Regions from separate parts of the Pseudomonas sp. 9.3L genome, predicted to be linked through region 2. Evidence: predicted binding sites of a transcription regulator. Region 2 holds the regulator's gene; each other region holds the start of a gene.

What was found. Region 2 encodes FliA, which starts transcription of late flagellar genes. Its sites were predicted from a motif close to CTAAAGTTTNNNNNNNNNNNGCCGNTAA; they were not measured.
Region 1: AC4LE2_RS12830 (methyl-accepting chemotaxis protein) is a predicted target of FliA. The motif match lies at 7,497-7,524, and genes of this name have one in related genera.
Region 3: AC4LE2_RS03675 (methyl-accepting chemotaxis protein) is a predicted target of FliA. The motif match lies at 5,635-5,662, and genes of this name have one in related genera.

Annotation. Positions count from the first base shown of each region.
Region 1 covers NZ_JBZUBK010000001.1:2,812,415-2,822,116, reverse strand. The annotation lists gene AC4LE2_RS12860 (RHS repeat-associated core domain-containing protein) at 1-213, shown strand, start outside; gene AC4LE2_RS12855 (YkgJ family cysteine cluster protein) at 341-1,096, shown strand; gene AC4LE2_RS12850 (TonB-dependent receptor) at 1,142-3,328, opposite strand; gene AC4LE2_RS12845 (TIGR02466 family protein) at 3,520-4,176, opposite strand; gene AC4LE2_RS12840 (aldo/keto reductase) at 4,370-5,206, shown strand; gene thpR (RNA 2',3'-cyclic phosphodiesterase) at 5,225-5,767, shown strand; gene AC4LE2_RS12830 (methyl-accepting chemotaxis protein) at 5,791-7,434, opposite strand; gene AC4LE2_RS12825 (diguanylate cyclase) at 7,651-8,742, shown strand; gene AC4LE2_RS12820 (hypothetical protein) at 8,773-9,000, opposite strand; gene AC4LE2_RS12815 (GNAT family N-acetyltransferase) at 9,103-9,702, shown strand, end outside.
Region 2 covers NZ_JBZUBK010000001.1:2,914,243-2,923,944, forward strand. The annotation lists gene AC4LE2_RS13315 (ParA family protein) at 1-405, opposite strand, end outside; gene motD (flagellar motor protein MotD) at 438-1,319, opposite strand; gene AC4LE2_RS13325 (flagellar motor protein) at 1,323-2,063, opposite strand; gene AC4LE2_RS13330 (protein-glutamate methylesterase/protein-glutamine glutaminase) at 2,063-3,172, opposite strand; gene AC4LE2_RS13335 (chemotaxis protein CheA) at 3,223-5,406, opposite strand; gene AC4LE2_RS13340 (protein phosphatase CheZ) at 5,484-6,272, opposite strand; gene AC4LE2_RS13345 (chemotaxis response regulator CheY) at 6,289-6,663, opposite strand; gene fliA (RNA polymerase sigma factor FliA) at 6,833-7,582, opposite strand; gene fleN (flagellar synthesis regulator FleN) at 7,579-8,412, opposite strand; gene flhF (flagellar biosynthesis GTPase FlhF) at 8,580-9,702, opposite strand, start outside.
Region 3 covers NZ_JBZUBK010000001.1:817,820-827,521, reverse strand. The annotation lists gene AC4LE2_RS03715 (tetratricopeptide repeat protein) at 1-191, shown strand, start outside; gene lolB (lipoprotein insertase outer membrane protein LolB) at 195-812, shown strand; gene ispE (4-(cytidine 5'-diphospho)-2-C-methyl-D-erythritol kinase) at 814-1,665, shown strand; tRNA gene AC4LE2_RS03700 (tRNA-Gln) at 1,701-1,775, shown strand; gene AC4LE2_RS03695 (ribose-phosphate pyrophosphokinase) at 1,821-2,762, shown strand; gene AC4LE2_RS03690 (50S ribosomal protein L25/general stress protein Ctc) at 2,896-3,507, shown strand; gene pth (aminoacyl-tRNA hydrolase) at 3,569-4,153, shown strand; gene ychF (redox-regulated ATPase YchF) at 4,175-5,275, shown strand; gene AC4LE2_RS03675 (methyl-accepting chemotaxis protein) at 5,747-7,360, shown strand; gene AC4LE2_RS03670 (DNA/RNA non-specific endonuclease) at 7,405-8,352, opposite strand; gene AC4LE2_RS03665 (DUF1615 domain-containing protein) at 8,441-9,523, opposite strand; gene AC4LE2_RS03660 (short-chain fatty acid transporter) at 9,606-9,702, opposite strand, start outside.

The sequences.
Region 1 (9,702 bases), 100 kb from region 2:
AGGCAGCCACGCAGCCCAGCACGTGTTGGAATTTCGAACAGGCCTGTGGCTACCGTACGGCCTCAACTTAGTGCTTCAGAGTCCAGTCTCGTACCTTCACCTAGCCCGGCAACTTCAAGAAGATCGTCTGTAGCGTCTAGCTACGATTCGGATGATTCCTATGAAGTAACCATGGTTAACGGACGCCGAATGGTCATAATCCGCCGACCTTAATGCTGGGCTCTACTCAGTGACCTAAACGTTCCAGAGCCACTCTGGCACACAAAATGCTCAGCCCCTTCTTATCCTGCCCCCGCGTCGGTTTACCGCCGGGGGTTGCTATTAAGAGGGTGCGCCGAGCATGCGATTTTCCTGTGTGGGTTGTGGCAAGTGCTGTAACGATCACCATGTTCCGCTCACCCTGAGCGAGGCCGTGGCCTGGGCCAACGACGGCGGGCAATTGATCGTGCTTACGGAGGGTTTTCTGGAGGCCGCACGCCCTGAGTTGGATCCTGCGCTGGAGCATGCCCGCCGTCGGTCTCTGCGCGTGCCCTGTGGTAGTACCCATGCCCATGTGGCCATTACCTTTGCGGCCTTTAACCAAGGGCCGTGCCGCAACCTCGATGAGCAACAGATGTGCCGCATCTATGACCGGCGGCCGCTGGTATGCCGCATTTACCCCATGGAAATTAACCCGCACATTCCCTTGAGGGCCGAGCGCAAGGACTGCCCGCCTCAGGCGTGGGAGCAGGGCCCTGTGCTGATCCATGGCACTCAGGTGATGGACCCCGCGCTGGCGGGCCTGATTGAGCAGTCGCGTCAGGCCGACCGTGCCGACATCGCCGCGAAAGCCGCGATCTGCAAGCTGCTTGGCATACGCACCATGGCACTGAAGGGGGAGGGTTTTACCGCCTACCTGCCGGACATGGCGCACTTCAGTCAGGCGGCGGACAGGGTAGACGCCATGGGCCTGGCGGCCACGGCGCACCAGTACCCGTGGCTGCTGCATGCACCCAGCGAGGAGCTAGTAGCCCGGCTGGAAGACACCGGCGCACGCATCGCGGCGGCCTTGGAACAGCATGACCTGACGTACATCCCCTTGCGGCAGGCGTCTTAAGCCTGGGTTTGCGAAAGCGCGCGGCCTACAAAGCCGCCCTGCCCTTTAGAAGTCGACCGTGCCGGAGAACTTGACCGTGCGGGGATCACCTTGACTTAGGGAATTATTGGTTCCATAGGCAGATGCCCAATAGTTCTTATTAGTGAGGTTTTCCACGTTGACCCTGAGAGTCACGTCTTTCTTGCTTACCTTGAATTTATAGCGGGCACCAGCATCGAATCGGTTCCACGTGGGCAGAGTAAGCGTATTTGCTACATTAGCGTATTGACCACCGGTACGAAGCATACGCGCGTTAACGGCTACACCTTCCAAGCCCGGTACATCCCAATCTACGCTGGCGTTCATCTGGAAAGTGGGCACGCCCACTGCGTGGTTACCCTCGGTGTCATCACCGGTATCTTCAAGCTTAGTATCAAGACGAGTCGCGCCAGCCACCAAGCGGAGGCCTTGGATAGGTTCGCCGAACACGTTTAGCTCAATGCCTTTGTTGATTTGCTTTGCATCAGCAACGAATACACCATTTCGGGCAAAGCCATCTGTTGGTTTTTCGATGCGAAAGACACCTAAGCTAGCGCCGTAAGTCTCCCAATCGAATTTGATGCCTGCCTCAAGTTGTTTAGTACGACCAGGGGCAAATACTTGGCCGCCATTGCTGACAGAGCCGTCAGTGGGTGCCGTGGGGCCTTGCGCTAAACCTTCTATACGGTTGGCATACAAGGATACGAAATTCCAAGGTTTGAATACGAGCCCATAAACGGGAGTAGTTATGGCCTCGTCATAAGTGGCAGATTTATTTCCATCATATTGAGTTAGGGTGCCACCATCGTATTGATAGGCTTCCACCCTTAACTGTTGACGGCGTAGGCCGGCGGTGACCAATAGCGTGTCATCGAAAAAGCCTAGTGTGTCTGAGAGAGCAATACTGCGATTACGCGTTTTGCCGGTGACGCCTGGGTCGCCCAAGTCGCCGCCGATGAAATAAGGATTTGTGGACTCAGTAAGCGCGTGAGGGTGGTAGATGTTAGTGGCGGTAGGCGCACCGTTGTAGAATTCAAAGGCATTTTCCTGCTGGGCCCAAATGATAGCAGCACCTATTGCTACTTGGTGGCTAACCGGACCGGTTTGAAATTTACCATTGAGCCCGCCCGCAAAGCTGGTGTTATCTTCATTGTGATTGATAGCAGAGCTACTGATGGTCGCATCGCCTGTCGTACCATTTTGCAAAACGGGAGTGCCATACAATCCTGTTTCGCGGGTGTGTTTCACGCCACCGGATAGATAGGCCGTCCAGCTTTCATTTAAATCATATTCGCCATGCAGCATGCCGAAGGTGTCTTCACTTTCCGTATAACTCCAATCCTGGCCATAATTCTTACTAGCTTCAGGAGGGGTTGGAATGCTAGTGGCATTGCCTAAACGTACTGTATTTCGGGCATGATTGATTCGCTGCTTCTGATACCCCACGTCCGTCGATACCCTGAACCGATCGCCTCGGTAATCCAGGCCCGCCACGAACAGCTTGCTGCGCTGATCCTGGTCGTCGATAGCCGTCTCGCCCTCGCGCTGGCTGATGTTCACCCGCGCGCCGAAGCGGTTGTCCTCGCCAAAGCGCTGGCCAAGGTCCAAATGCTCGCCCACCCGGCCATCGGTGGTGATGTCCTGGGTATAGCGGCGCGTGGGAACATCTCCGGCGCGTTTTGATACCAGATTCACCGCGCCGCCCAGCCCGCTGCCGGTAGGGGATACGCCGTTAAGAAAAGAGTTAGGGCCCTTGAACACTTCCACCCGTTCCAAGGCATCGGTGGACAGAATCTGCCGGGGCAGCACCCCATACAGCCCGTTGTAAGAGATGTCATCGCCGTTGAGCGTCAAGCCGCGGATCACGAACACCTGCGAGTTGTTGCCGAAGCCAAACGCCTGCCGCACCGAGCTGTCGTTAAGCAGAACATCGCCCACGTCCTCGGCTTGTTGGTCTTCGATCAGTTTGGCGGTATAGCTGGTCAGTGTGAAGGGCACGTCCATGGTGTCCTGGTTACCCAGCACCCCTAATTGCCCGCCCCGCGCCACCTGGCCACCCGGAAATTCCGGCGGTAACGAGGTAGCTTCTTCGGTTTTCTGCGCGGTGACCGCGACAGTGCCCAGGTTCACTGCGTCATCGGCGGCGTAGGCATTCACGCTCAGGGAGCAGCACAGCGCCAGAAGGGTAGGGCGGGACGGAAAGCGAACGGCCATGGGGGTTCCTGCAATGGATCAGCTGATAGGCGCCAGGTTGGCAATAGGAATGACTCTCGGGCGTGAAATCCTATCAGTAGTCATTACGAAGTGTTACGGCTTTTTACAGATTTCTTCCGAAAATAATCAAATTCCGACCATGCCTCGGTCCGTCGACTTCGACAGAACGAGCATGTGCCCTTGTAAAAGCGCTATAAGCCAAAGTTAAAGGCCACCGACATGCGGGGCCGAGTACCTGTGAAGGGCCGCACGCTGTGGAGTAACCAAGAGGGGAACATCACCAGCGTGCCGCTGCGCGCAGCCTCGGTGGTAGAGCAGCCAGCAGTGACGCATTCCTCCACACGCATGCGCAGCTCTGGACGGTAGGCAGACGCCACCAGCCCACGTGGGTCGAGAAACTCAAGGTCGCCGCCGATGGCGGGGTTCTCGCTGCGGCCGCCATCGTCTACCCAGTACACAGCCGACCAGAAGGCCCCGGCGTGGCCATGCACGCTATTGCTGTCACCGGCACGGTTGATGTTGGCCCAGGCATTGAAGTGCCAGTCAAATGTTGCGTGCACGAGGGTGTTCTCTGGTGTGTGAACGGCCGTGAGGCTGCGCGCCATGTCCTGGGCGAAAGCCAGCAATTGAACACCTGCCTCCCCGGCCCAGTCAGCAAAATCGCCCCCCGACTGCCAACCGCCCTGATTGCTGTGCTGCACGCCCCGGGCGCGGGCCTCCTCCGCCAGGATCAATTCACGCAGTTGCTCATTGAGGGCCTCGAAACCGGGCAGTTGGCAGCTCACCAGGGGGGTGGGGAACAACTTGCGAATGGTCAGGTTGCTTTCATCGAACACAGGGTTAGTCATGAGCGCACGCCGTACTGCGGGAGGGGGATCAACCTTCTTCAGAAGCAGAAGCGGCTGTGTGATGGGTTGCCCTGTGAGCATAGCGTAACTTGAGGCGGCAGGGATTTTACCGAACCGAGCCTTGGGCCGCGCTGTCGGTAACCTATGTACGCCGTTTTTCAGCGGCCGCACCCTACACCGACAGGAGCCTCTGATGACCAAATCTGTGCCTTACGTGACCCTCAACGACGACAAGATGATGCCGCAACTGGGTTTGGGTGTCTGGAAAGCCACTGACCCCCAAGCCCGTGATGCCGTGCGCACAGCCTTCGAAGTGGGCTATCGCGCCATTGATACCGCCTCTATCTATGAAAACGAGACAGGTGTTGGCCAGGGCTTGGTCGATGCTGGCTTACCGCGTGAGTCGTATTTTGTGACCACCAAGGTGTGGAACGCTGACCAAGGGGCCGAGCAAAGCCTTGACGCTGCTCGCAAGAGCCTGGACCGGCTGAAACTGGAGTATGTTGACCTGCTGTTGATTCACTGGCCGCTGCCTCAGAAAGACCAGTACGTAGAAACGTGGAAAACCCTGATTGCCTTGCGCGAAGAGGGGCGGGCGATGTCCATTGGCGTCTCCAACTTCAACCCTGACCATTTGCAGCGCCTGATCGATGAAACCGGCGTAACCCCGGCGGTGAATCAGATCGAAGCCCACCCGTACTTTCAGCGTGCCGACCTGCGCGAAGTGCACGCACGCTTGGGCATTCATACTGAAGCCTGGAGCCCGCTGGCCCAAGGTAAAGTCAGTGATGACCCCACCTTGCAGGCCATCGCCCAACAGTACGGCAAAACCGCCGCTCAGGTTGCGCTGCGCTGGCATATAGACAAGGGCATGATCGTGATCCCCAAGTCGGTTACACCTGAGCGCATTCGTAGCAATTTCGAGATCTTCGATTTCGAGCTGACTGAAGACGATCATGCCCGCATCAGTCAATTGGAGCGCAACGAGCGCCTGGGCCCAGACCCAGTGACGTTTAACATGGGCGCCTGACGGTACGAGGCTGCCAGCATGATGTACGCCTTGGGAGAGGGTGGAGAGCCGGCCAAGCGGCTGTTCTTCGCCCTCGAATGCCCGGCCGAGCAGCGCAAGGCGATCTCCCGCTGGCGTAGCACATTAACGCTCGGCAGTGGCCGCCGCGTGCCGGCCGCCAATTTTCATCTTACGCTGCTGTTTCTAGGCGAGGTGGGGCTGTCCCGGGTTCAGGGGGTTGTAGACGCGGCAGCCACGGTAAAAGCCCCCGGTGGGCGAACACGTATTCTGCTGGACCAGTTGGAGACGTGGCGCCGGCCAGGGGTATTGGTACTGGCGCCTCAAGACCCGCCCAAGGGGTTATTGCGGCTTGCCTATGACTTGCAACAAGCCTTCCAGCCATTAGGGGTGCTGCCGGCCTTTACTGAGTACCGCCCCCATATCACGCTGGTACGGGATTACCGGGAGCCGCCCCCTGAAGCCGTTAGCCCACCTGATTTTGCGGTTAACGCCACTCACTTCACACTGTTTGAATCGCGCAAAGGCGAATACGTGCCGCTGGAACGCTGGCCGCTGGCCTAAGGCACTCGCCAGCCGCCAGCGCCTTACACCTTGAAGCGCCCTACCAGCCGGCTGAACGAGGTGGCCAGGCGAGACAAGTCTTGGCTGGACGCATTGGTTTGATTGGCACCCGCTGCGGTCTGGCTGGACAAGTCCTGAATGTTAACCAGGTTACGGTCCACTTCTCGCGCAACCTGTGCTTGTTCCTCCGCCGCGCTTGCGATCACCAGGTTACGCTCATTGATACCTGCAACCGCCAGGGTGATGCGCTCAAGGGCGTGGTCCGCTGCCTCGGCCATCTGTTGCGTGTTCTGCGCCAGCGTCTGGCTATTGCCCATAGCGCGCACAGCCTGTTCCGCGGTGGCTTGTACAGTTGCGATCATGGTTTCGATTTCTCCGGTGGACGTCTGGGTGCGTGCTGCCAGCGCTCGTACCTCGTCGGCCACTACGGCAAAACCACGACCTTGCTCGCCCGCCCGCGCAGCCTCAATGGCCGCGTTTAGCGCCAGCAGATTGGTTTGTTCAGCGATGCCGCGAATCACATCCACCACATTACCGATGTTGCGTACCTGGTTGGCCAAGGTATGGACGGTTTCGGTGGACCCATTGAGCTCGCGCGCCATGCCGTTGATGGCCCCTACGGCTTGTTGCACCTGCGCACGGCCGGTCTCGGCTTCCTGGCTGGTGCTGCGTGAGGCTTCCGATGTGGACACGGCATTGCGGGCCACTTCCTCTACGGCACTGGTCATTTCGTTCACAGCAGTGGCGGCTTGCTGGATTTCATCATTCTGACGCGTCAGGCCGCGGGTGCTCTCATCGGTAACCGCACTCAGCTCTTCGGCTGCGGAGGCCAATTGGTCTGAGGCCCGTGCGATTTCGTCGATGGTGTTCTTGAGGTTGGTCTGCATTCCATCCAGCGCAGTAAGCAGTTGGCCGGTTTCGTCGGTGCGGTCGGCATGTATGGTAGCGGTCAGATCACCTTGGGCAACTCGTTGTGCGGTGGCAACCGCTTGAGTGATAGGCCGCACGATGGCACGGGTGATTAGCAAGCCCAGGGCCACGGCGAGGACGAAGGCCACTGCAATGCCGCTTACCAGCCAATATGTCGCAGTGGCGGCACTGGCGCGAGATGAGGTATTGGTCTCACCCATCTGGCGCACATTTGAATCGTTTATTACGGTAATGTCGGTGATTACCTTCCGATAGGCTTCAAACGTCGGGCCGTTGAGGGCTTCACGAGCCCCGGTTATATCGCTGTTGTTTATCAGGACGATGGCGCTGTCTACTGCTGCCTGCAAAGCATTCCAATCGGTTTGCTGAAGGCTGTCACCCGCCGCGCGCTCATCGTCGGCCAGGGGCGTAGTGCGGTAGGCCGTGAACGCCTGCCAAGCTTCATCACGGCTAGTTTTCAAGGAGGCAAGGGTATCGCGAACAGTGTCGGGCGATGCATTGCTGGCTTGAAGGGACAGGTAACGATAGAGATCGCGGTTCTGAGCGACCACGTTGGCCTTTACCTTGTTGATGTTAATAACAGACGCCACGTTATTGGAAAACACCGAGTCAAGGTTATCGCTCACCTGGCCGATGCCATGGCCACCAATCACACCTACTGCCAAGGTCAACAGCGCGCACAGCACGAATGACGTTAATAGTTTGGTGGCCAGTTTTGCGTTAGTGATCACACTCATGTGCGTAGCCCTTTTCGACCCAGAAGCGAAAGGTGCGAGACAGCACCTGCCAATGGCCTTAAGCATCGGCTAATTGCGCTGAAACTAAAGCGAGACGGTAACGCGAACGACGAACGTAACCGTCTCGCTGTTGTGGCGGGTAAATCAAGGTGACATGATCTGCGCCGCGAGCGTCCAGGCTTGCAGGACGGGTGACGCCGCACGAAGCAGCGTCCGATGCTGAACCGTTTCAAAGGAGAACGAGGGTTGAGCCATGCCAGTAGCCGGCGCGAATTGGGGCGCGACTTCGCACGTCGCATTTATGGGCCGCGCACGCTTGGCTGTGCATGCAGCCTGATCTTCATTAGCGCCATTGCCCTAGAGCGCCCGACCACCAGCCTGTGGGTATGGGGGTTGATGCTATTTAACGCCTTCGTATGGCCTACGCTGGCGTACCTCACCGCCCGGGCAAGCCTTGATCCCTTTGCGGTAGAGCGCCGAAGCCTGTTGTGCGATGCCCTGTTTGCGGGCCTATGGGTTGGGCAAATGGCCCTTAACCCGCTGCCCAGCGCGTTGCTGCTGGCGATGGTCGCCATGAATGCAATGGCCGCTGGCGGCTGGAAGCTGTTGCGTGTGTGCCTGGGCCTGCAAGGCCTGGGGTTGCTGGCCACCCTTGCGCTGGGCGGCTTCGAGCTGGCGCTGCACACGTCTGAAACCGAGCTATGGGCGTGCTTGCCCATGTTGCTGCTGTACCCCTTATCCGTAAGCCGCGCCAGCTACGGGCTGGCCGTTCAGTTAGCGGTGCACAAAAAAGCCTTCAAAATCATCAGTACCCTGGATGGCATGACTAGCCTGCTGCACCATGCGGCCTGGATGGAGCGGCTACGTACCACGTTCGGCGGGTGCAAGGACGGCCAAGGGGTGGCCATTCTGGCGCTACTGGACATCGACGACTTCAAGACGGTGAACGACGGCTATGGGCATCTGGTAGGGGATGCCATTATCGCTCGGCTGGCCAACCTGTTGCGGGCAGGTTTGGGGGCTCACGCGGTGCCGGGCCGCTACGGGGGGGATGAGTTTTGCGTGTTGTTGTTCAACATGACCGTAAGCCAGGCGTATGACCAGCTCAACGATATACGGGAATTATTCTGTGAATGGGCCGACGACACGTCACCAGTGCCTAAGGTCAGCTTGAGTATTGGCCTGGTGCCTTATTCGCGAAAGTACAGTTGCGAGCGAGAGTGGCTGCAGGCAGCCGACGAAGCTCTGTACCGAGCCAAGCACAACGGCAAGAATCGCTTATGGCTACAGGAATTACCGATCAGCTAGCAGTCAATCGGTGGGTACTCACTGGCCGGCTTAGCCCCGCCAGCCGGGTACCGCGACCCAGGGCATAGGGTCCGCGAAGGGTGCGCCATCGCAACTACGGCGATGCTGGAACGGTTGGCGACTCTGCCACCGGCCCTGGCTGGAACCGCAGTGGCGACACGTCAACCGATCGCCCTGTAAGGCCCAGTGGGTTTCCCAGGCAGTGATTGCATCCAGTGCAAAGCTCAACCCAGCTGAAGAAGTTTGGACAACGGCCATATGCCATCTCCTGACGTTGAGTAAAATAGAGCCACCGTGAAAGAAAAGGTTCGCGCCAGTGGTCTCTTTTGTTCACCCGTTGTCGTGCGTTTAAGGAACACCATGTCTGAGGTATTGATTCAGCCGCTGCTTGAAGCTGATCTTCCGGCTGCCCGAGAGGTAGTGCGTGAGGCGTTCGCCGCCTTTATGGGCGAGGCACCACCTGGGGAGTTCTGGAACGATCGCGACTACGTAGAAGGCCGTTGGCGCGCCCCTCACACGGCCTGGTTCAAGATTGAGCTGGAGGGCGAACTGGCGGCCGTGGCGGGAGTAACACGCTGGGGGCTTCATGGGGTGATCGGGCCTGTGGCGGTGCGCCCGGTGTACTGGAAGCGCAAGCTGGCCAAGGCACTCATGGGGACCCTTACTGAACAATTGGACAGCTGGGGGGTTGTCCATGCGGGCTTGTTCACCTTCCCGGATAGCCCACGGCATCTGGGCCTTTATCAAAAGTTTGGATTCTGGCCGCAAGCGCTGACCGCCGTCATGCAACGGCCAGTGCGCCCTACCACAGGCGAATCGCCTGCAGTACCTGTGCTGGATAGTGAGGCACTGCGCGCCTGTGCAGTGCTGGCTGACAGCATCGCCCCGGGCCTGGACGTGAGCGGCGAATTGCAGGCAGTGGACCAACTGAAATTAGGCGCCAATCTAGTGGTACGCGCA
Region 2 (9,702 bases):
GCCCAACAGCGGCGGGCTGTCGATCAGGGCATAGTCGAAGTCTTGCCACAGTTGCGCCAATGCCTTGGCAATCACCAACCCTAAGCCGCTTTGGCTAGGGGACTGGCGCTCCAAGGTCGCCAGCGCGGTGCTGGAGGGCAGCAACGAAATGCGTTCGTCCGTGGTGGGCAGCAACAATTGGCCCGGCAGGCCTTCAGGTACTGCGCCACGGTTGAGGAACAGGTCATAGCAGCTGTGTTCTTGCCCGTCCGGGTCATTGCCGAAATAGCTGGTCAGCGAGCCATGGGGGTCGAGGTCTACCACCACCACGCGCTTGCCGGCGTCCGCCAACAGGCCGGCCAGCGCAACGGTCGTGGTGGTCTTGCCGACGCCACCTTTTTGATTGGCAATTGCCCAGACTCTCATGTATTCGGGTTCCAATACCGGTTTAGAACGGTCTACAACGTGGGCGACGGGGTTTTGACGGTTTGCCCCACCACCGGCTGCATTCCCTCGGACTTTGCATGTAGTGTGCCAGCCCGCTTAAGCGCAGCGTCCGGGGCAGTATTGGCTGTGCCGGTACCGGTAAGGCTACGGCGCACCTCCAAGTTACGAGAGATCACTAGCACGACCCGGCGGTTACGCGCACGTCCCTCTGCGCTGTCGTTGCTGGCTACAGGCTGGTACTCGCCATAGCCCACCGCTGCCATACGGCTGGGGTCGATGCCGTCCATGGCCAGCATGCGCACAATGCTAGACGCCCGCGCCGAGGCCAGCTCCCAGTTGGTAGGGTACTGGGCGGTGCGTATGGGCTGGTTGTCAGTGAACCCCTCAACGTGTACCGGGTTGGCGAAGGGCTGCAAAATGCCGGCGACCTTTTCGACGATGGCAAAGGCGCGGTCGCTGGGAATGGCATCGCCACTGCCAAACAGCAGCCCCGACTTGAGCTCGATTTCGATCCACAGTTCATTGCCACGCACGGTCAACTGGTCGGCGGCAATCAAGTCACCAAACGCGCTGCGCACCTGGTCGGTGATGGACTGAAAGGGGTCCGCCGGGGTGATTGCGGCGTCGGGCTCATCGCTGTCTGTGTCCAATGGCGTGGCAGGCTGAGTGGTACGAGGGCGCTCATCCCCGATGGGGATGGGTTTGAGCGAGCGCTGCTGGTCGTTGAATACCCCCACCAGGGCGTCGGACAGCACCTTGTACTTGCCCTCGTTGACCGAAGAGATGGAATACATCACTACGAAAAAGGCAAACAGCAGGGTAATGAAGTCGGCGTAGGACACCAGCCAGCGTTCATGATTCTCGTGCTCTTCGGTAGCCCGGCGACGACGCATCAGTTACTCCATGAAGCCTTGCAGCTTCAGTTCGATGGACCGGGGGTTTTCACCTTCCGCGATCGAGAGCAGCCCTTCCAGGAGCATTTCCCGGTACCGCGCCTGGCGCTGCGCCAGTGCCTTGAGCTTATTGGCGATGGGCAGCAACACCAGATTGGCTGACGCCACACCGTAGATAGTGGCTACGAAAGCAACGGCTATGCCACTTCCCAGTTGTGAAGGGTCCGCCAGGTTGCCCATGACATGGATCAACCCCATCACGGCACCAATGATGCCGATGGTGGGCGCATAACCCCCCATGCACTCGTACACTTTGGCGGCCTGGATGTCTCGGCTTTCCTGGCCGAAGAAATCCACCTCCAGGATGCTACGGATGGCTTCGGGCTCGGCACCGTCCACCAGCAACTGCAAGCCCTTGCGGGCGTAGCTGTCAGGCTCGCCGTCGGCGACGCTTTCCAGGCCCAGCAGGCCTTCTTTGCGCGCAACCAGACTCCAGTTCACTACCCTGTCGATACCCCCGGCCAAATCGACCCGTGGCGGGAACAGAATCCACGGCAGGATCTGCAAGGCCCGCTTGAACGCGTTCATCGGGGTTTGCAGCAGCGCCGCTGCCAAGGTGCCGCCCAGCACGATCAGGCCCGCAGGCCCGTTGAGCAACGAAGGCAAGTGACCGCCTTCGAGGAAGTTGCCGCCTACAATCGCGACGAACGCCAGAATGATGCCAATGAGGCTAAGTACGTCCATTACTGACACGCCTCCGCCAGGTGACGGCCCATATCGTCCAAGCTATAAACCGCGTCGGTCAGGCCAGCCTTGGCTACCGCCATGGGCATGCCATAGATCACGCTGCTGGCTTCATCCTGCGCCCATACCTGGCTACCGACTTGCTTGAGCAAGCGCGCGCCCTCGCGGCCATCGGCCCCCATGCCGGTCAGGATCACGGCCAGCACTTTGTCGCCAAAGCTTTTTGCCGCCGAGCCAAAGGTGATGTCCACGCACGGCTTGTAGTTCAAACGCTCGTCACCCGGCAGGATCTTCACCGTACCCCGGGCATCGACCATCATTTGTTTGCCACCCGGCGCCAGCAAGGCCAGCCCTGGACGCAACTGGTCGCCGTCCTCGGCTTCCTTGACCGAAATACGGCAGAGTTTATCCAGGCGCTCTGCAAAGGCCTTGGTGAAGGCTGCAGGCATGTGCTGGATCAGCACGATAGGCGACGGGAAATTGGCGGGCAGTTGAGTGAGTACCTTCTGCAAGGCCACCGGGCCACCGGTCGAGGTGCCGATTGCCAATAATTTATACGCCTTGCGCTTGGGCGGCCCGCTGGTGGCCGGTGCAGGCGCACGAGGGGCCTGCGCAGGCGCAGCGGCGGCGGGCCGCGGGGCGGTTCGGGTAGGCAGGGCGTCGCGTGGCGCGGGGGCCGACGCAGGGGCAGCGTGTGAGGTCAGGCGCCGGTTACTGCGCGCGATGGAGTTCACCTTCTCGCACAGCAATTGGCGAACTTTGTCCGGGTTGCGCGAGATGTCTTCGAAATTCTTCGGCAGGAAATCCACCGCGCCTGCATCCAGCGCGTCCAAAGTAACCCGGGCGCCTTCATGGGTAAGCGATGAGAACATCAACACCGGTGTAGGGCAGCGTTGCATGATGTGCCGGACGGCCGTGATGCCGTCCATCATCGGCATCTCATAGTCCATGGTGATGACGTCAGGCTTGAGCGCCACCGCTTGGTCGATGGCCTCTCGACCATTGCTGGCGGTGCCTACGACCTTGATATTGCTGTCCTGCGAGAGGATTTCGGTAAGACGGCGGCGGAAAAAGCCAGAATCGTCCACCACCAGGACTGTGACTGCCATAGTAACTCCGTTACAGGCCGCCAGCCTTTGCGGGCTGGCGGCGGGTGGTATCAGATACGCCGGGCGGCGTAACGCTTGAGCATGCTAGGCACATCGAGAATCAGCGCAATGCGGCCGTCACCCGTAATGGTAGCGCCTGACATACCAGGCGTGCCCTGAAGCATCTTGCCCAGCGGTTTGATGACCACCTCTTCCTGCCCTACCAGTTGGTCCACCACGAACCCTATGCGCTGGGTGCCTACCGACAGAATCACTACGTGGCCCTCGCGCTGCTCGCTGTCTTGGGCACCTGGCACCAGCCAGCGCTTGAGGTAGAACAGCGGCAAGGCTTTGTCGCGCACGATGACCACTTCCTGACCATCCACCACGTTGGTGCGAGACAGGTCGAGGTGGAAAATCTCGTTCACGCTGACCAGGGGGAAGGCAAAGGCCTGGTTGCCCAGCATCACCATCAAGGTAGGCATGATCGCCAGGGTCAGCGGGACCTTGATGACAATCTTCGAGCCCTGACCCTTGGCCGAGTAGATGTTGATCGAGCCGTTGAGCTGGGAGATCTTGGTTTTCACCACATCCATGCCCACGCCGCGCCCGGACACGTCCGAGATTTCGGTCTTGGTCGAGAACCCAGGGGCAAAGATCAGGTTGTAACAGTCGGTCTCAGACAGCCGATCAGCGGCGTCTTTGTCCATCACGCCCTTCTCTACCGCTTTGGCGCGCAACACGGCAGGGTCCATGCCCTTGCCGTCGTCGGAGATGGACAACAGAATGTGGTCGCCTTCCTGCTCGGCAGACAGCACGACCTTGCCAGAGCGCGGCTTGTCGGCCGCTTCACGCTCGTCCGGCATTTCTACGCCGTGGTCCACAGCGTTGCGCACCAAGTGGACCAAGGGGTCGGCCAAGGCTTCGACCAGGTTCTTGTCCAGGTCGGTTTCTTCGCCCACCAGCTCCAGGGTGATTTCTTTCTTGAGCTGGCGTGCCAGGTCGCGTACCAGACGGGGGAAGCGGCCAAAGACTTTCTTGATAGGCTGCATCCGGGTCTTCATCACCGACGTTTGCAGGTCAGCGGTGACGACGTCCAGGTTGGAGACGGCCTTGGACATGGCTTCATCGCTGCTGTTCAGGCCCAGGCGCACCAAGCGGTTACGCACCAGTACCAGCTCGCCCACCATGTTCATGATTTCATCCAGCCGAGCGGTGTCGACCCGTACGGTGGTTTCAGCCTCGTTGACGACGGGTTTTTCCCCCGAAGGTGCACGGGCGGCAGCCGGCGCGGCAGCAGCAGCCGGTGCGGGCACAGGAACGGCCGGCGCGGCGGCGCCCGGCGCGGCGACGCCCGGCGCGACAGCTTTGGGCGCTGGGGCTACCTGCGCAGGAGCAGCAGGCGCCTGGGCTGCGGTGGCATCCGCCGCGAACTTGCCCTTGCCATGAAGCTGGTCAAGCAGGTCTTCAAATTCAGTGTCGGTAATCAGGTCGCCACCGCCCGCTGCGGGCACTGCCACAGGTGGCGCGGGCGCCGGTGCAGGTGTACCGGCCAGGTTGTCAGCGGCGAAGCTGCCTTTGCCGTGCAACTGGTCCAGCAGCGATTCGAATTCAGCGTCGGTGATTTCATCGCTGCCAACTGCTGGAGCAGGGGCCGCAGGCGCTGCTGCCACGGTATCCGCGGCAAACTGCCCTTTGCCATGGAGTTGGTCGAGCAGGGATTCGAATTCGGAGTCGGTAATGTCGTCGCTGGCGGCGTGGGTGTGTTCGTCGTCCAGGCTGCTCATAAGGGCATCGAAACCGGTGCCGGGCATCGGCGCAGCCACCACGGCGGGTGCAGGGGCTGCGACCGCCGGCTGCGCGCCTGCCGGCTCGGCCAGTCGGGCCAACGCCGCGAGTAATTGGGGGGTGGCAGGGGTCAGCGGGGCACGCTCGCGAACCTCACCAAACATGCTATTGACCGTGTCCAGCGCTTCGAGCACTACGTCCATCAGCTCGGAGTCTACTCGGCGTTCGCCCTTACGCAGGATGTCGAACACGTTTTCGGCGATGTGACAGCACTCCACCAGCTCATTGAGCTGGAGAAAGCCGGCGCCGCCTTTGACAGTATGAAAACCACGAAAAATCGCATTGAGCAGGTTTGCGTCGTCGGGTCGGCTTTCCAGCTCGACTAACTGTTCAGATAGCTGCTCGAGGATCTCGCCGGCCTCAACCAGGAAGTCCTGGAGGATCTCTTCATCGGCGCCGAAGCTCATTTGGTTGCTCCCTGGAATGCTGAAAATGGCGTGCGGCCCGGATAGCGCGAAGGCGCCTGTCCGACGACCGCAACCGCTTAGAAACCTAAGCTGGAGAGCAAGTCGTCCACATCGTCCTGACCGGATACGACGTCTTCACGCTTATCGGCATGAATCTGCGGACCTTCACCCCGGGACGGGTCTTTTTCAGGATTTTTTTCTTGGCGCAGGCTTTCTTCGTCGTGATGGATACCTGCAAAGCGGTCTACCTGGCTGGCCATCAGCACCAGTTTGAGCAGGTTCGCTTCTACCTCGGTCACCAACGAGGTTACGCGCTTGATTACCTGGCCTGTGAGGTCCTGGAAATCCTGGGCGAGCAAGATGTCGTTGAGGTGGGTGGACAGCACGTCGGCGTCGGTTTCGCTGCGCGCCAGGAAGGTGTCCATGCGCTTGACGAGCTCACGGAACTCATCGGCCTGGACTTCCCGGCGCATGAAGCGCTGCCAGTCCGTGCGCAGCGCCTTGGCCTCTTCGCCCAGATCGTGGACCACGGGCGTGCTCTGCTCGACCAGGTCCATGGTGCGGTTGGCGGCGTTTTCCGTCAGCCGTACCACGTAATCAAGGCGCTCGGTAGCATCGGTGATCCCCGACATTTCTTCGGCCCGAGGCGAGCGAGGGTCAATCTGAAAATTAACGATAGCGCTGTGCAATTCGCGAGTGAGCTTGCCCACTTCCTGATACAGCCCGCGATCACGCGTCTGGTTTAACTCATGGATCAACCCTACCGCTTCGCCGAATTGCCCCTTTTCAAGGCTTTCGACCAGCTGGCGGGCATGGGTTTTCAGGGTGGATTCAAAGTCACCCAACGGCAGTTTACTGGACTCCATAGCGCCCCCTGGCAGCTCAGCTGTTCACGCGTTCGAAGATTTTTTCAATCTTCTCTTTGAGCACCTGAGCGGTGAAAGGCTTGACTACGTAGCCATTGACGCCGGCCTGAGCCGCTTCGATGATTTGTTCACGCTTGGCTTCGGCCGTTACCATTAACACCGGCAGGTGCTTGAGACGGTCATCGGCGCGCACCTGGCGCAGCAGCTCGATGCCGGTCATGCCGGGCATGTTCCAGTCCGTCACCAGAAAGTCGAACGAGCCGCTTTGCAGCATCGGCAATGCCGTGACGCCGTCGTCGGCTTCGGAGGTATTGGTAAAGCCCAAGTCGCGTAGCAGGTTCTTAATGATCCGCCTCATCGTCGAGAAATCATCAACGATGAGGATTTTCATGTTCTTGTCCAAGTAGACCTCCAGCAGTCTCAAACACGCCCACTCCGGGGTGCGCAGTCAATCGAATTCATTAGGTGTGCGATAAACCCATAACCGCATACATTGCCTGCGACCGGCCGCTGCATGAGAAGCACGCTATCGCGGGCAAGCCCTGCTGTTACGGCAGGGCTTATCGCGCGGCGGCCCGCCATTCGCCAAGACGACTGCGTAAACGCGCCGCACATTGGCTATGAAGCTGACTGACCCGAGACTCACTTACCCCCAACACCTCACCGATTTCCTTGAGGTTGAGTTCTTCGTCGTAATACAGCGCCAGCACCAACCGCTCACGCTCTGGCAAATTAGCGATGGCGTCCGCCAAGGCCGATTGGAAGCGCTCGTCTTCCAAGCCTCGGGCGGGCTCACCACTCCCACTGGCGCCGTCTTCGTGAAGCCCCTCGTGATCACCGTCCTGCAACAGATCGTCGAAGCTGAACAACCGGCTTCCCAACGTATCGTTGAGAATCGAGTAGTACTCGTCGATCTTCATGTTAAGTTCGGCAGCAACTTCATGATCTTTAGCGTCGCGACCCGTTCGCGCTTCAATTCTTCGAATGGCCTCGCTGACGGTACGGGTATTACGGTGCACTGAGCGAGGTGCCCAGTCGCCTTTGCGCACTTCGTCGAGCATCGCGCCACGGATACGAATGCCTGCATAGGTCTCGAAACTGGCCCCCTTGCTGGCGTCGTATTTGTTGGCCACTTCCAATAGCCCGATCATGCCGGCCTGGATCAAATCTTCGACCTGCACACTGGCTGGCAACCGCGCCAGCAAGTGATAGGCGATGCGCTTGACCAAGGGTGCATAACGCTCGATCAGTTCATGCTGCTGCGACTGCCGAGAAGCATTGTTGTACATCCGGTATCCACTGGCGCTCATGAGACAGGCCCCGCACTGGTTTGCTGTACCAACCGTTCGACGAAGAATTCCAGGTGCCCCCGCGGGTTTGCGGGAAGCGGCCAGGTATCCACCTTCTGGGCGATGGCCTTGAAGGCCAGGGCGCATTTGGAGCGTGGGAACGCTTCGTACACAGCACGCTGCTTTTGTACGGCCTTACGCACGGTCTCGTCGTACGGCACCGCACCCACATATTGGAGGGCGACGTCCAGAAAACGGTCGGTCACCTTAGTAAGCTTGGCAAACAGGTTGCGCCCCTCTTGGGGGCTTTGGGCCATGTTGGCCAGCACCCTGAAGCGGTTCATGCCGTAATCGCGGTTCAACAGCTTGATCAAGGCGTAGGCATCGGTAATCGAGGTGGGCTCGTCGCATACCACCAAGAGTACCTCCTGGGCTGCGCGCACGAAGCTCACCACTGAATCACCGATCCCGGCGGCGGTGTCGATCACCAGCACGTCCAGGTTATCGCCGACTTCACTGAAGGCTTGGATCAGCCCGGCGTGCTGAGCCGTGGTCAAGTGGACCATGGTCTGGGTGCCTGACGCTGCGGGAATGATGCGGATGCCACCTGGGCCCTGCAACAGTACGTCGCGCAGCTCACACCGGCCTTCTATTACGTCGGCCAAGGTGCGCTTGGGAGTAAGCCCCAGTAATACGTCCACATTGGCCAGGCCAAGGTCGGCGTCCATCAGCATCACGCGCCGGCCGAGTTCGGCCAGTGCCAGTGAGAGGTTCACTGACACGTTTGTCTTGCCGACGCCACCTTTGCCGCCGGTCACCGCAATCACCTGTACGGGATGCATGCTGCCCATTCGTTCTTTACCCTGTCACTGAGACGCTGGCTACACCACGGCCGGCTTGCCTGTTGGGCAAGCCTGCGCTGCGTGCGGTGCAGGTAGGTTTCAAGCCATGCAACACGCCCTGTCGGGGCGCGCTGTCGCGCAACCACTTGCGCATGCATTCATGTGTCTTCATGCCCTCAGCCCACACGCTTGTTGGGGCTGTGATACAGGTCGGCGAACATATCGGCCATGGCCTCTTCGCTGGGCTCTTCCTGCATTTGTACACTTACCGCGCGGCTAACCAACTGGTGCCGACGAGGCAGGTGCAGATCGTCCGGGATACGTGGGCCGTCAGTCAGGTAGGCCACTGGCAATTCATGACTGATCGCAAGGCTTAGTACTTCACCCAGGCTCGCGGTTTCATCGAGTTTGGTGAGGATACAGCCTGCAAGGCCGCAACGCTTGTAACTGTGGTAGGCCGCAGTCAATACCTGCTTCTGGCTGGTTGTGGCGAGCACCAGGTAATTGCGCGCCCGAATCCCACGGCCCGCCAGGCTTTCAAGTTGCAGCTTGAGCGCCGGGTCACTGGCCTGCAGGCCAGCGGTGTCGATCAAGACCACCCGCTTGCGCAGCAGAGGCTCCAAGGCCTGCGCCAGGGATTGCCCAGGGTCTACGTGCGTTACGGTTACATTCAGGATACGGCCCAGGGTTTTAAGTTGCTCCTGGGCCCCGATGCGGAAACTGTCCATGCTCACCAAGGCGATGTTCTGCGCGCCGTACTTGAGCACGTAACGTGCGGCCAGCTTGGCCAGGGTGGTAGTCTTGCCCATGCCGGCGGGGCCTACCATGGCGATGATGCCGCCTTCTTCCAGGGGTTCTACCTCTGGGGTACTGATCATTCTGGCCAAGTGCGCCAACAGCATGCGCCAGGCTTGGCGGGGCTCGTCGATGCCGTCCACTTCAGCCAGCAAATCGCGCGACAACGGGCCAGACAGCCCGATGCGCTGCAACTTGCGCCATAGAGTAGCCTGCTCTGGGCGGCTGCCTTGTAATTGAGTCCAGGCCAATGAGCCCAGTTGCACTTCCAGCAGCTCGCGCAAGCCAGAAAGCTCGGAACGCATGGAGTCGAACAGGCGCTGGTCCACTGCCGCAGGTGCAGGCGAGGCGGCAACGGGCGCACGCGGGGCTTCAGCCAAGGTGGGCTCGATCAAAGGCTCGGGCGCGGTCAGCGGCAAGCCTGCAAATAACTGGCGATTGGTCACGCCATCGTGGGCGCTGCGCGAGTCGAGTTCGACCTGCGCCGACACGATACGCGACTGG
Region 3 (9,702 bases), 2.1 Mb from region 2:
AGCGGCTGTTACGGCAGGCGCTGGCGCAATTCCCTGACCACGAAGTGGCAGCCCACCTGGGCGAAATACTGTGGGCAGAAGGCAAGCAACGGGAAGCACGCCAGGTATGGCGTGAGGCCCTTAAAGCCCAGCCAGACAGCCCCCTCCTGCGCAGCACAGTGCTGCGCCTCACCGGTTCCGAGAAGCCCTGATCCATGTTTCTGCGCCATTGCCTGACGTTCGCCTTAGTTACCCTCCTCGCCGGTTGTGCCGGCCTTGGCCCTAAAGAGGCCGTAGAAGGTCAGGGTAACGCCCAGACCTGGCGGGATCATAAAGCCCAGATCGCCCTGGTGGATGGCTGGGAAATCAACGGAAAGGTGGGCATCCGCGCGCCCAGCGACTCGGGCAGCGGCACGCTGTACTGGTTGCAGCGCAACGATTATTACGACATCCGCCTGTCGGGCCCGTTGGGCCGTGGCGCCGCGCGCCTGACCGGCCGCCCAGGTGATGTGAGCCTGGAAGTCGCCAATCAGGGCCGTTACCAGGCCACCAGCCCAGAAGATTTATTGGAACAACAGCTGGGCTGGCGCCTGCCGGTGGGCAATTTGGTGTATTGGGTACGTGGGTTGCCTGCGCCCGAAGGCAAGAGCACGGTGGTGCTGGATGCAGATAGCCGGCTCGCTCACCTTGAGCAGGCAGGCTGGAACATCGAATACACGCGTTATAGCCAGCAAGGCGCCTATTGGCTACCAGAGCGCCTGAAGCTTCACGGCCAGGACCTGGACGTGACACTGGTCATTAAAGACTGGCAGCCGCGCCAGCTGGGGCGCTGAGATGGATCGGCCTCGGCTGACCCTGCCTGCCCCTGCCAAGCTGAACCTGATGCTGCACATTCTGGGTCGCCGCCCGGATGGTTATCACGAACTGCAGACACTGTTCCAATTTCTCGACCATGGCGATGAGTTGGATTTCGCCGTGCGTGACGACGGAGTGATTTCACTCCACAGCAACTTGGAAGGTGTGCCCCCCGATAGCAACTTGATCGTAAAGGCTGCCAGGCGCTTGCAGGCTGAAGCGGGCACTTCGCATGGAGCTGATATCTGGCTGCGCAAAGTGCTGCCCATGGGCGGCGGCATCGGCGGCGGCAGCTCGGATGCCGCCACTACCCTGCTTGCGCTAAACCACCTGTGGGGCCTGAACTGGGAGGCCGATCGCCTGGCCGCGCTGGGCCTGACCCTGGGTGCCGATGTACCGGTATTCGTGCGCGGCCAGGCTGCTTTTGCAGAAGGCGTGGGTGAAAAACTGACCCCTGTCAGCCCCCCTGAGCCTTGGTATGTGGTGCTCGTTCCGCAAGTGTCTGTAAGTACAGCAGAAATTTTTTCAGATCCGTTGTTGACACGAGACTCTCCCGCCATTAAAGTGCGCTCCGTTCTCAGGGGAAACAGTCGAAATGACTGCCAACCGGTGGTTGAGAGGCGTTATCCAGAGGTACGTAACGCTTTGAGTTTGCTAAGTAAATTTACTTCAGCTAAACTCACCGGCACTGGAAGTTGTGTGTTTGGGGCCTTCCCAAACAAAGCTGAAGCTGATAAAGTTTTGGCCCTTCTGACAGAGACCCTTACAGGGTTTGTAGCAAAGGGAAGCAATGTTTCAATGTTGCATCGCAAGCTAGATACTCTGTTCTAAAGAAACGAGTGCTCGGCACTCGGTTGATCCGCCACAGGGGCGTCGCCAAGCGGTAAGGCAGCAGGTTTTGATCCTGCCATGCGTTGGTTCGAATCCAGCCGCCCCTGCCATTTTCTATACTCATCCAGGTATACCCCAGCCGGCAGGTACTGCGCGTGTCCAAGATGATGGTCTTTACGGGGAATGCTAACCCCGATCTGGCTCGGCGTGTTGTACGTCAGCTTCATATTCCACTGGGTGATGTCTCTGTCGGAAAATTCTCCGACGGTGAAATCAGTACTGAAATCAATGAAAACGTTCGCGGTAAAGACGTCTTCATTATTCAGCCGACGTGTGCTCCAACCAACGATAACCTGATGGAACTGGTCGTGATGGCAGATGCCTTCCGCCGTTCGTCTGCGTCGCGTATCACTGCGGTGATCCCCTACTTCGGCTATGCCCGGCAGGACCGTCGTCCTCGCTCGGCCCGAGTAGCGATCAGTGCCAAGGTGGTCGCGGACATGCTGACTGTAGTCGGCATCGACCGTGTGCTCACCGTAGACCTTCACGCCGACCAGATTCAGGGTTTCTTCGATATTCCCGTCGACAACATCTACGGCTCGCCCGTACTGGTTGACGATATTGAAGACCAACGCTTCGAAAATCTGATGATCGTGTCTCCGGACATCGGCGGCGTGGTGCGTGCGCGTGCCGTTGCAAAGTCGTTGGGCGTCGACCTCGGCATCATCGACAAGCGTCGCGAGAAAGCCAACCATTCCGAAGTGATGCACATCATTGGTGACGTGGAAGGCCGTACGTGCATTCTGGTCGATGACATGGTCGATACCGCAGGCACCCTGTGCCACGCGGCCAAGGCCTTGAAAGACCACGGTGCGGCAAAAGTCTATGCCTACAGCACCCATCCGGTACTGTCTGGCCGTGCCATCGAAAACATTGAAAATTCCGTGCTGGATGAGCTGGTGGTGACCAACACCATTCCATTGTCCGCTGCGGCACAATCTTGCTCGCGTATCCGTCAACTGGATATCGCACCCGTCGTTGCCGAAGCGATGCGTCGCATCAGCAATGAAGAATCGATTAGCGCGATGTTCCGCTGAGGCTTAGCCTTCGCGACCACCTCGCTAGCGAACCTGCCCCGCCCCGACCTCTGTCCGGGCGGGGCTTTTTGCCCTTACCACTCTGCGCTGGTCGCAAACGCTGAGTGGGCCAGGGCTAATTTGGAGAAACGAAATGACTGATTTTACCCTGAATGCTGAAGTGCGTTCCGACCTGGGGAAAGGTGCGAGCCGCCGCCTGCGTCGTGAAGCCCTGTCCCGTGTGCCTGCCGTCGTCTACGGTGGCGAGCAAGCGCCTGAGTCCATCACCCTGATGGCCAAAGAAGTCGCCAAGCTGCTGGAAAACGAAGCGGCCTACGCTCACGTGATCGAGCTGAGCGTTGGTGGCACCAAGCAGAGCGTCATCATCAAAGCCCTGCAGCGTCATCCGGCCAAAGGCCATGTACTGCATGCTGACTTCGTTCGCGTCGTCGCTGGCCAGAAGCTGACCGCCACCGTTCCGGTTCACTTCATGAACCAGGAAGCTGCCGGGAAGAAAGGCGGCGAGATCTCGCATGTCGTTTCCGAACTGGAAATCACCTGCCTGCCTAAAGACTTGCCTGAGTTCATCGAAGTCGACATGGCCGACGCCGAAGTGGGCACCATCGTTCACCTGTCGGAAATCAAAGCACCGGCAGGTGTTGAGTTCGTCGCCCTGGCCCACGGCAATGACCTGGCTATTGCCAACGTCCATGCTCCGCGCATCCAGGACGAAGACGAAGCTGCTGAAGAAGGCACTGCTGAGTAATCAGCGGCCTTGTTAGGGCAGCATGGCTGCCCTTCCCAAGCGTTTAGAAAGAGCCCCTGACGTGACCGCCATCCAGTTGATCGTCGGCCTGGGAAATCCAGGCTCCGAATACGAACAGACCCGGCATAACGCAGGGGCTTTTTTCGTTGAGCGTATTGCACGTGACCAGAACATCACGCTGGTCGCGGAGCGCAAATTCTTTGGCCTTGTGGCGCGTTTCAGCCATAAGGGGCAGGACGTTCGTCTGTTGATCCCCACCACCTACATGAACCGGAGCGGGCAGGCAGTGGCCGCCCTTGCCGGTTTCTATCGCATTCCGCTGGACGCGATACTGGTGGCCCATGACGAACTCGATCTTCCGCCAGGCGTCGCCAAGCTCAAGCAGGGCGGCGGCCACGGTGGGCACAATGGCTTGCGTGACATTATCGCGCAGCTAGGCAACCAGAACGGCTTTCATCGCTTGCGGCTAGGCATTGGCCACCCAGGCGATGCCAGCAAGGTGTCGGGCTTCGTGTTGGGGCGAGCACCTCGCGCCGAGCAGGATAAACTCGACACCAGTATCGACTTCGCCCTCGGCGTGCTGCCAGATATTCTCGCCGGGGAATGGCCCCGGGCGATGAGAGAACTGCACAGCCAAAAGGCCTGACTCCACGAAGAGGGTTGTACCATGGGTTTCAATTGCGGCATCGTCGGCCTGCCTAACGTCGGCAAGTCCACCCTGTTCAACGCGCTGACCAAATCCGGCATCGCTGCGGAAAACTTTCCGTTCTGCACCATCGAACCGAACAGCGGCATCGTGCCCATGCCCGACACCCGCCTGGATGCCTTGTCGGCCATCGTCAAGCCAAAGCGCGTCGTTCCTACCACGATGGAGTTCGTGGACATCGCAGGTTTGGTCGCAGGGGCTTCCAAGGGCGAAGGTCTGGGTAACAAATTCCTGGCAAACATTCGCGAAACCGATGCCATCGCCCACGTGGTGCGTTGCTTCGAAGACGAGAACGTTATCCACGTCTCCAATAGCGTTAACCCCAAGCGCGACATCGAAATCATCGACCTGGAGCTGATTTTCGCGGACCTGGACAGCTGTGAGAAGCAGCTGCAAAAGGTCACGCGTAACGCCAAGGGCGGCGATAAAGAAGCGTTGGCGCAGAAGGCTGTGCTTGAGCAACTGGTGCCTCACTTCACCGAAGGCAAGCCAGCACGCAGCCTCATGAAAACCATGAGCACCGAAGAGAAGCAGCTGGTACGCGGTTTCCACCTGCTGACCAGCAAACCGGTGATGTACATCGCCAACGTGGCCGAAGACGGTTTCGAAAACAACCCGCACCTGGACGTGGTCAAGGCCATTGCCGAAGAAGAAGGCGCGCTGGTGGTGCCGGTGTGCAACAAGATCGAAGCGGAAATCGCTGAGCTAGACGATGGCGAAGAAAAGGACATGTTCCTGGAGTCGTTGGGGCTGGAAGAGCCGGGCCTGAACCGCGTAATCCGGGCGGGCTACTCGCTACTCAACCTGCAAACCTATTTCACCGCTGGCGTGGAAGAAGTGCGGGCCTGGACGGTACGCATCGGCGCCACGGCCCCGCAATCAGCGGCCGTGATCCACACCGACTTTGAGAAAGGTTTCATCCGTGCCGAAGTGATCGCCTACGACGACTTCATCCAGTACAACGGCGAAGCCGGTGCCAAGGAAGCGGGCAAGTGGCGATTGGAAGGCAAGGAATACATCGTCAAGGATGGCGACGTGATGCACTTCCGCTTTAACGTCTAACCCACATCTACCGTTAAAAGGCTCAGCGCCGTAACACGCCTGCATAAGCCGCCCCGCAAAACCGCGCCCTGTCGCGGTTTTGTTGGCTGTGCTTGCCTTGTGGGTGACCTGCTCCCCGTATCGCTACCCCTACGTTTATGCAAAGGCACACGCGCCGCTGCATGCGTTCTGTCAGCGTCACACCCTGCAGCTGTTTTACACCGCACTGGTGGTCTTGTTCGTGATCTTTTTTACCTCTTTATCCCCCAGGCCAAGCAAGCCTGTCAGAGACCTCACATTTCCAGCACATAACCTCGAACGGCCTCGGCCCTGATGCATTCTCTTAACAAGCACTATAGAGGCGGCCTACCAGAATATGGCTCAAGCTAAACCTTACAGCGCCGATAGTGTGGAATTACCATCACTCGCCGCTCGTAGGTGCATCTTCCCGAATGCAGGCTCACGACATAGGCCGCACTAGGAACCGTAGTTATGAAGCTCGCCCACCGTCTGCTGCTGATCGTCGTCTGTGCGCTACTAGGACTGCTGGTGATTTCAGCGTTCGCGCTGACCACCTTGCGTGCAACGATGCTGGAAGATAAACGAGCCGAAATACATTCGGTACTGAACCTGGCGGCTCATCAGGTTGATTATTTCCAGACACAAGAAAAGAGCGGCCAACTGACGCGTGAGCAGGCTCAGGCCAAAGCCATCGAGGCCCTGAGCAGCTTGCGGGACGGCAGTAACGCCTACGTCTGGGCACGTACTGTAAACGCATTGAGCCTGGTACACCCCAACCCTAACTTCATTGGCAAGGTAGACGTGGGTGCGACACTGCCGAACGGCAAGACCACTTGGCAGAACTACCTGGATCATCTGCAAGGCACTCACTTCGCGTATTTCGACGACCTGGCCAAGCGCCCAGGCTCGGATGCGGTGGTCCCTAAAATCAATGGCCTAACCAAAATCGACGGGTGGGACTGGTATGTGGGTTATGGCATCTACGTAGACGACATCAATGCAGCTTACTGGCGCCTGGCGATAAACTTTGGCGCCATCGGCCTGTTAGTGTTGGTCGCCGTTGCGTTCCTGGCCTACCGCATGTCACGCAGCATTTATCAAAGCCTGGGCGGAGAGCCGCAGTATGCCACCGAGGTGGCTCGTGCCATCGCCGATGGTGACCTTAGCCGGGTGGTGGAAGGCCGCTTCAAGCCCGACAGCCTGTTGGCAGCCGTGGCACGCATGCAGACCAGCTTGCGCGAAATGATTCTGGGCATCCAGCGTGGCGCCGATCACTTGGGCACTGCCGCAGCAGGCTTGACCGGTCAAATGCACGACATCGACAGCGCTTCTCAACAGACGTCGGAAGCGACCACCCTGACCGCTGCGGCCATCGAAGAAATGTCGGTGACCATCGACCATATTTCGAACAACGCTCAAGAAACTGAACGCAACTCGCAGCGTTCGGTGCAATTGGCCGCGCGCGGCGAGCGCCTGGTCGATGAAATGACGGGCGCGATCCAGAAAGTCTCCACTCAGATTACCGATGCCTCTGGGCTTATTACCGGCTTGGTCAAGCGCACGGAGGAGATCGATGGGATCACCAGTACCATTAAAAACATCGCCAGCCAGACAAACCTTCTCGCCTTAAACGCAGCCATCGAGGCGGCCAGGGCCGGAGAGCAAGGCAGGGGCTTTGCAGTCGTAGCCGATGAAGTGCGTAACCTTGCGCAGCGCACTGCCCTGGCCACAGAGGAAATCATGACCATGATCAGCGCGATTCAGGCTGACACTGGGCGAGTGGTTAAAGGCATGACGGAGGTGACGCCGCAGGTGGCAAGCGGCGTGGCATTGGCCAATGAAGCCGCTGCGGCCTTGCGTGAGATCAATGCCGAGGCCTCAGCTACGCTGGTACAGGTGCAGGAGGTGGCGGGCTCGACCTCCGAGCAGAGCTTGGCCAGTACCAGCGTGGCGCAGAACGTGGAGCGTATCGCCAATATGGTGGAGCACTCAGCGGTGTCTACCAAGGCCGCCAATCGCAATGTTCAGTCATTGGAGAGTTTGGCACGTGAACTGCGCGGGTCAGTGGCACAGTTTCGTTTGTAGCGTCTCGCTGGGGCGCAGATCGATCGCACGCAGCCGCTCCCTGCTCACACACGAATATCCTCTGGCCCATTGATCAGCGCCTCGATACGCGTCCCCGTGGTGCGTTCTTCGTTACTGAACCCGTCGTACTGGGCCAGGTCGCCAAAGCGCAGGTCGGTCAGTTGCTCGATCTGCAGCACGCTGCGCTGGTAGGTACGCAGGTGGCCAAAGGTGAGGTTGAGTTGGCCCAGCTCACGGCTCTGGTCGATCATGTATGCGCTGGCTGAGGGCTTGCCGTCCTCGCCTAGATACGCCACAACTTTCCAAAAGGCCTTGGGAATGCGCACACCTCGATAAAGAGGGTCATCCGCCCCGAATACCGGCCCCGTGAACACCGTTGCGCGCGCCTTCCAGCGCTGGGTGTTGTCCAGAATGTAGTCTTCCAGTTCAAGCCAGGTCTTCTGGTTAAATGCGCTCATTTGCGGCGAGCAGTTAGTGAAATGGAACGTGTCCGCGTTAGCAGTGCTGGCGTCCTTGCCCCAGTTAGGGTCTTGTCGGCGCACCAGATGGCCACGGTCTAGGCCATTGGCGGCGTAGAGCGTTTCACCCACTTGAGCATCAGTAGGTAAACGGCCGTCATAGGCCCACACATCCTTGCTACGTGGCACTGCCACGGCATGCGCGCCATTGATGTTCACGCCGACACACCGCGCCAGCCGTCGCGAGCGCGACATCGTGATGGAAAAGTGCAGGTAATCCAGACGGTCGCCTCCCCCCTTCATCACAGACACATCGTCCGCACTCGCTTCGCCGACAGTGGGCCAGGGCACCACGAAATCGCCTAGAAAGGTGTCCGAGTAGCCTAGACGGCTCTTGAATGCCTTGGCGGGCGTCACGCTGAGCGTGGCCGGTGGGCTAAGCAGCGTGTGGGGCGCAAGGGCAGATACTATAGGGCGTAAGTCGGCAAGCCTAGGGCGGTGCTCAAGGTTAATGCGGGGGCTGCGTGCTGGCATTGAACGGCTTCCAGGTAAGAAGAGGTGCCGTTAGTGCAGCATAGGGTTGTGACAGTCGTATGCAGGCACAATGCACTACGTTACCTGGTTACTGGCGTGCTACGCACCGTGCACGGCGCTCGTCCACGCGCTGAGCGAACCAGGCGGTGGTCAAGTGGCGGGTGATCTTGGGGCTTTCCAGGGTAATGCCGGGCAGTACGGCGCGCGGCAGCGTCCGGCCAGCCACTTGGTCCGCCAGGCTGAACACGCGCTGATACACGCCAGTGGTTTCAAAATCAGGCTGCGAACCTTTCTCCAGCGCGCGGTGGATGTCGTCGTCGCTCATGTTCAAGCGCTTACCCAGGGAGCGTACTGCCAGCTCAGTCTGGCCGGGGGTGGAGGAGCCGTAGTTGACCAAATCCCCGTCTAGCTTCAGGCGTGCACGTACCAACCGGTTGAGCGCTGCCTGAAAGGCCGCGTTGCGGCTGGCGTAGTGACCGGCGTTGTAATCTGCAAAACGGTAAAGCAATGCAGGATAGGGGGCCGGATAACCCAGCAGGTGCGCCGTACCGTAATACACGCCACCTCGACGGCTGAACACTTCCTGGCGAACCGACCCGTCGCGTGAATAGGGGTAGCCTCGGGCGTTCTGCTCTGCAAAGGCAATGGCCACCTGCATCGGCCCGCCCGTATGCACAGGGTTGAAGCTACCGAACAGTTGCTGCCCCAGCGGCACCGTGCCGATAAGGTCATCGAACACTTCGCTGAGTTCTCGCTCGGAACGCACTCTGGCGATACGCTGCGCGTAAGTATCACCGGTGGGTGACTTGAGGTTGAGTGCGGCATCTACCAGAAAGCCCGGCACATGCACCTTGCTCGCTCGACGGTCGATTTCCTGGCGGGCGATGCGGCCCAGCCCAGGCACTTGCGGGTCGGGGTTGAAATTGGATTCCTGCTCGATAACCGCAATGACCGCGCACAGGTTTTGTGCGGTAGGCGCCAGCGCCTGCGCCTCGAACGCCACCTGGATATCCGTTGCCCACCCTTGAGGGTCACGGGCTGAGGCAGGCAACAGGCGCTGCACACTGCTGCGCACTTGCTCAGGTGTAGGGCCCGTAGGCTGCTGCTGATGACTACAGGCCGCCAGCACCAGCAACACAACGCCCAGTGCAATCTGCTTCAACGCTCTCAAACCTACCCCCTTATGTTGAGGCGTAGGATACAGAGGACGCGTTTTTTTACCAGCCAGCAGAGGCCTGTGCCATTCCCCCTCGCTATAACAGAAACAACAGCGCAGCCCCGTAGACGATGGCGCCTACCAGGAAGGTCGCGAAGGTAAAACCTAGCACCCGTTGCACCCCTACCCCTGCC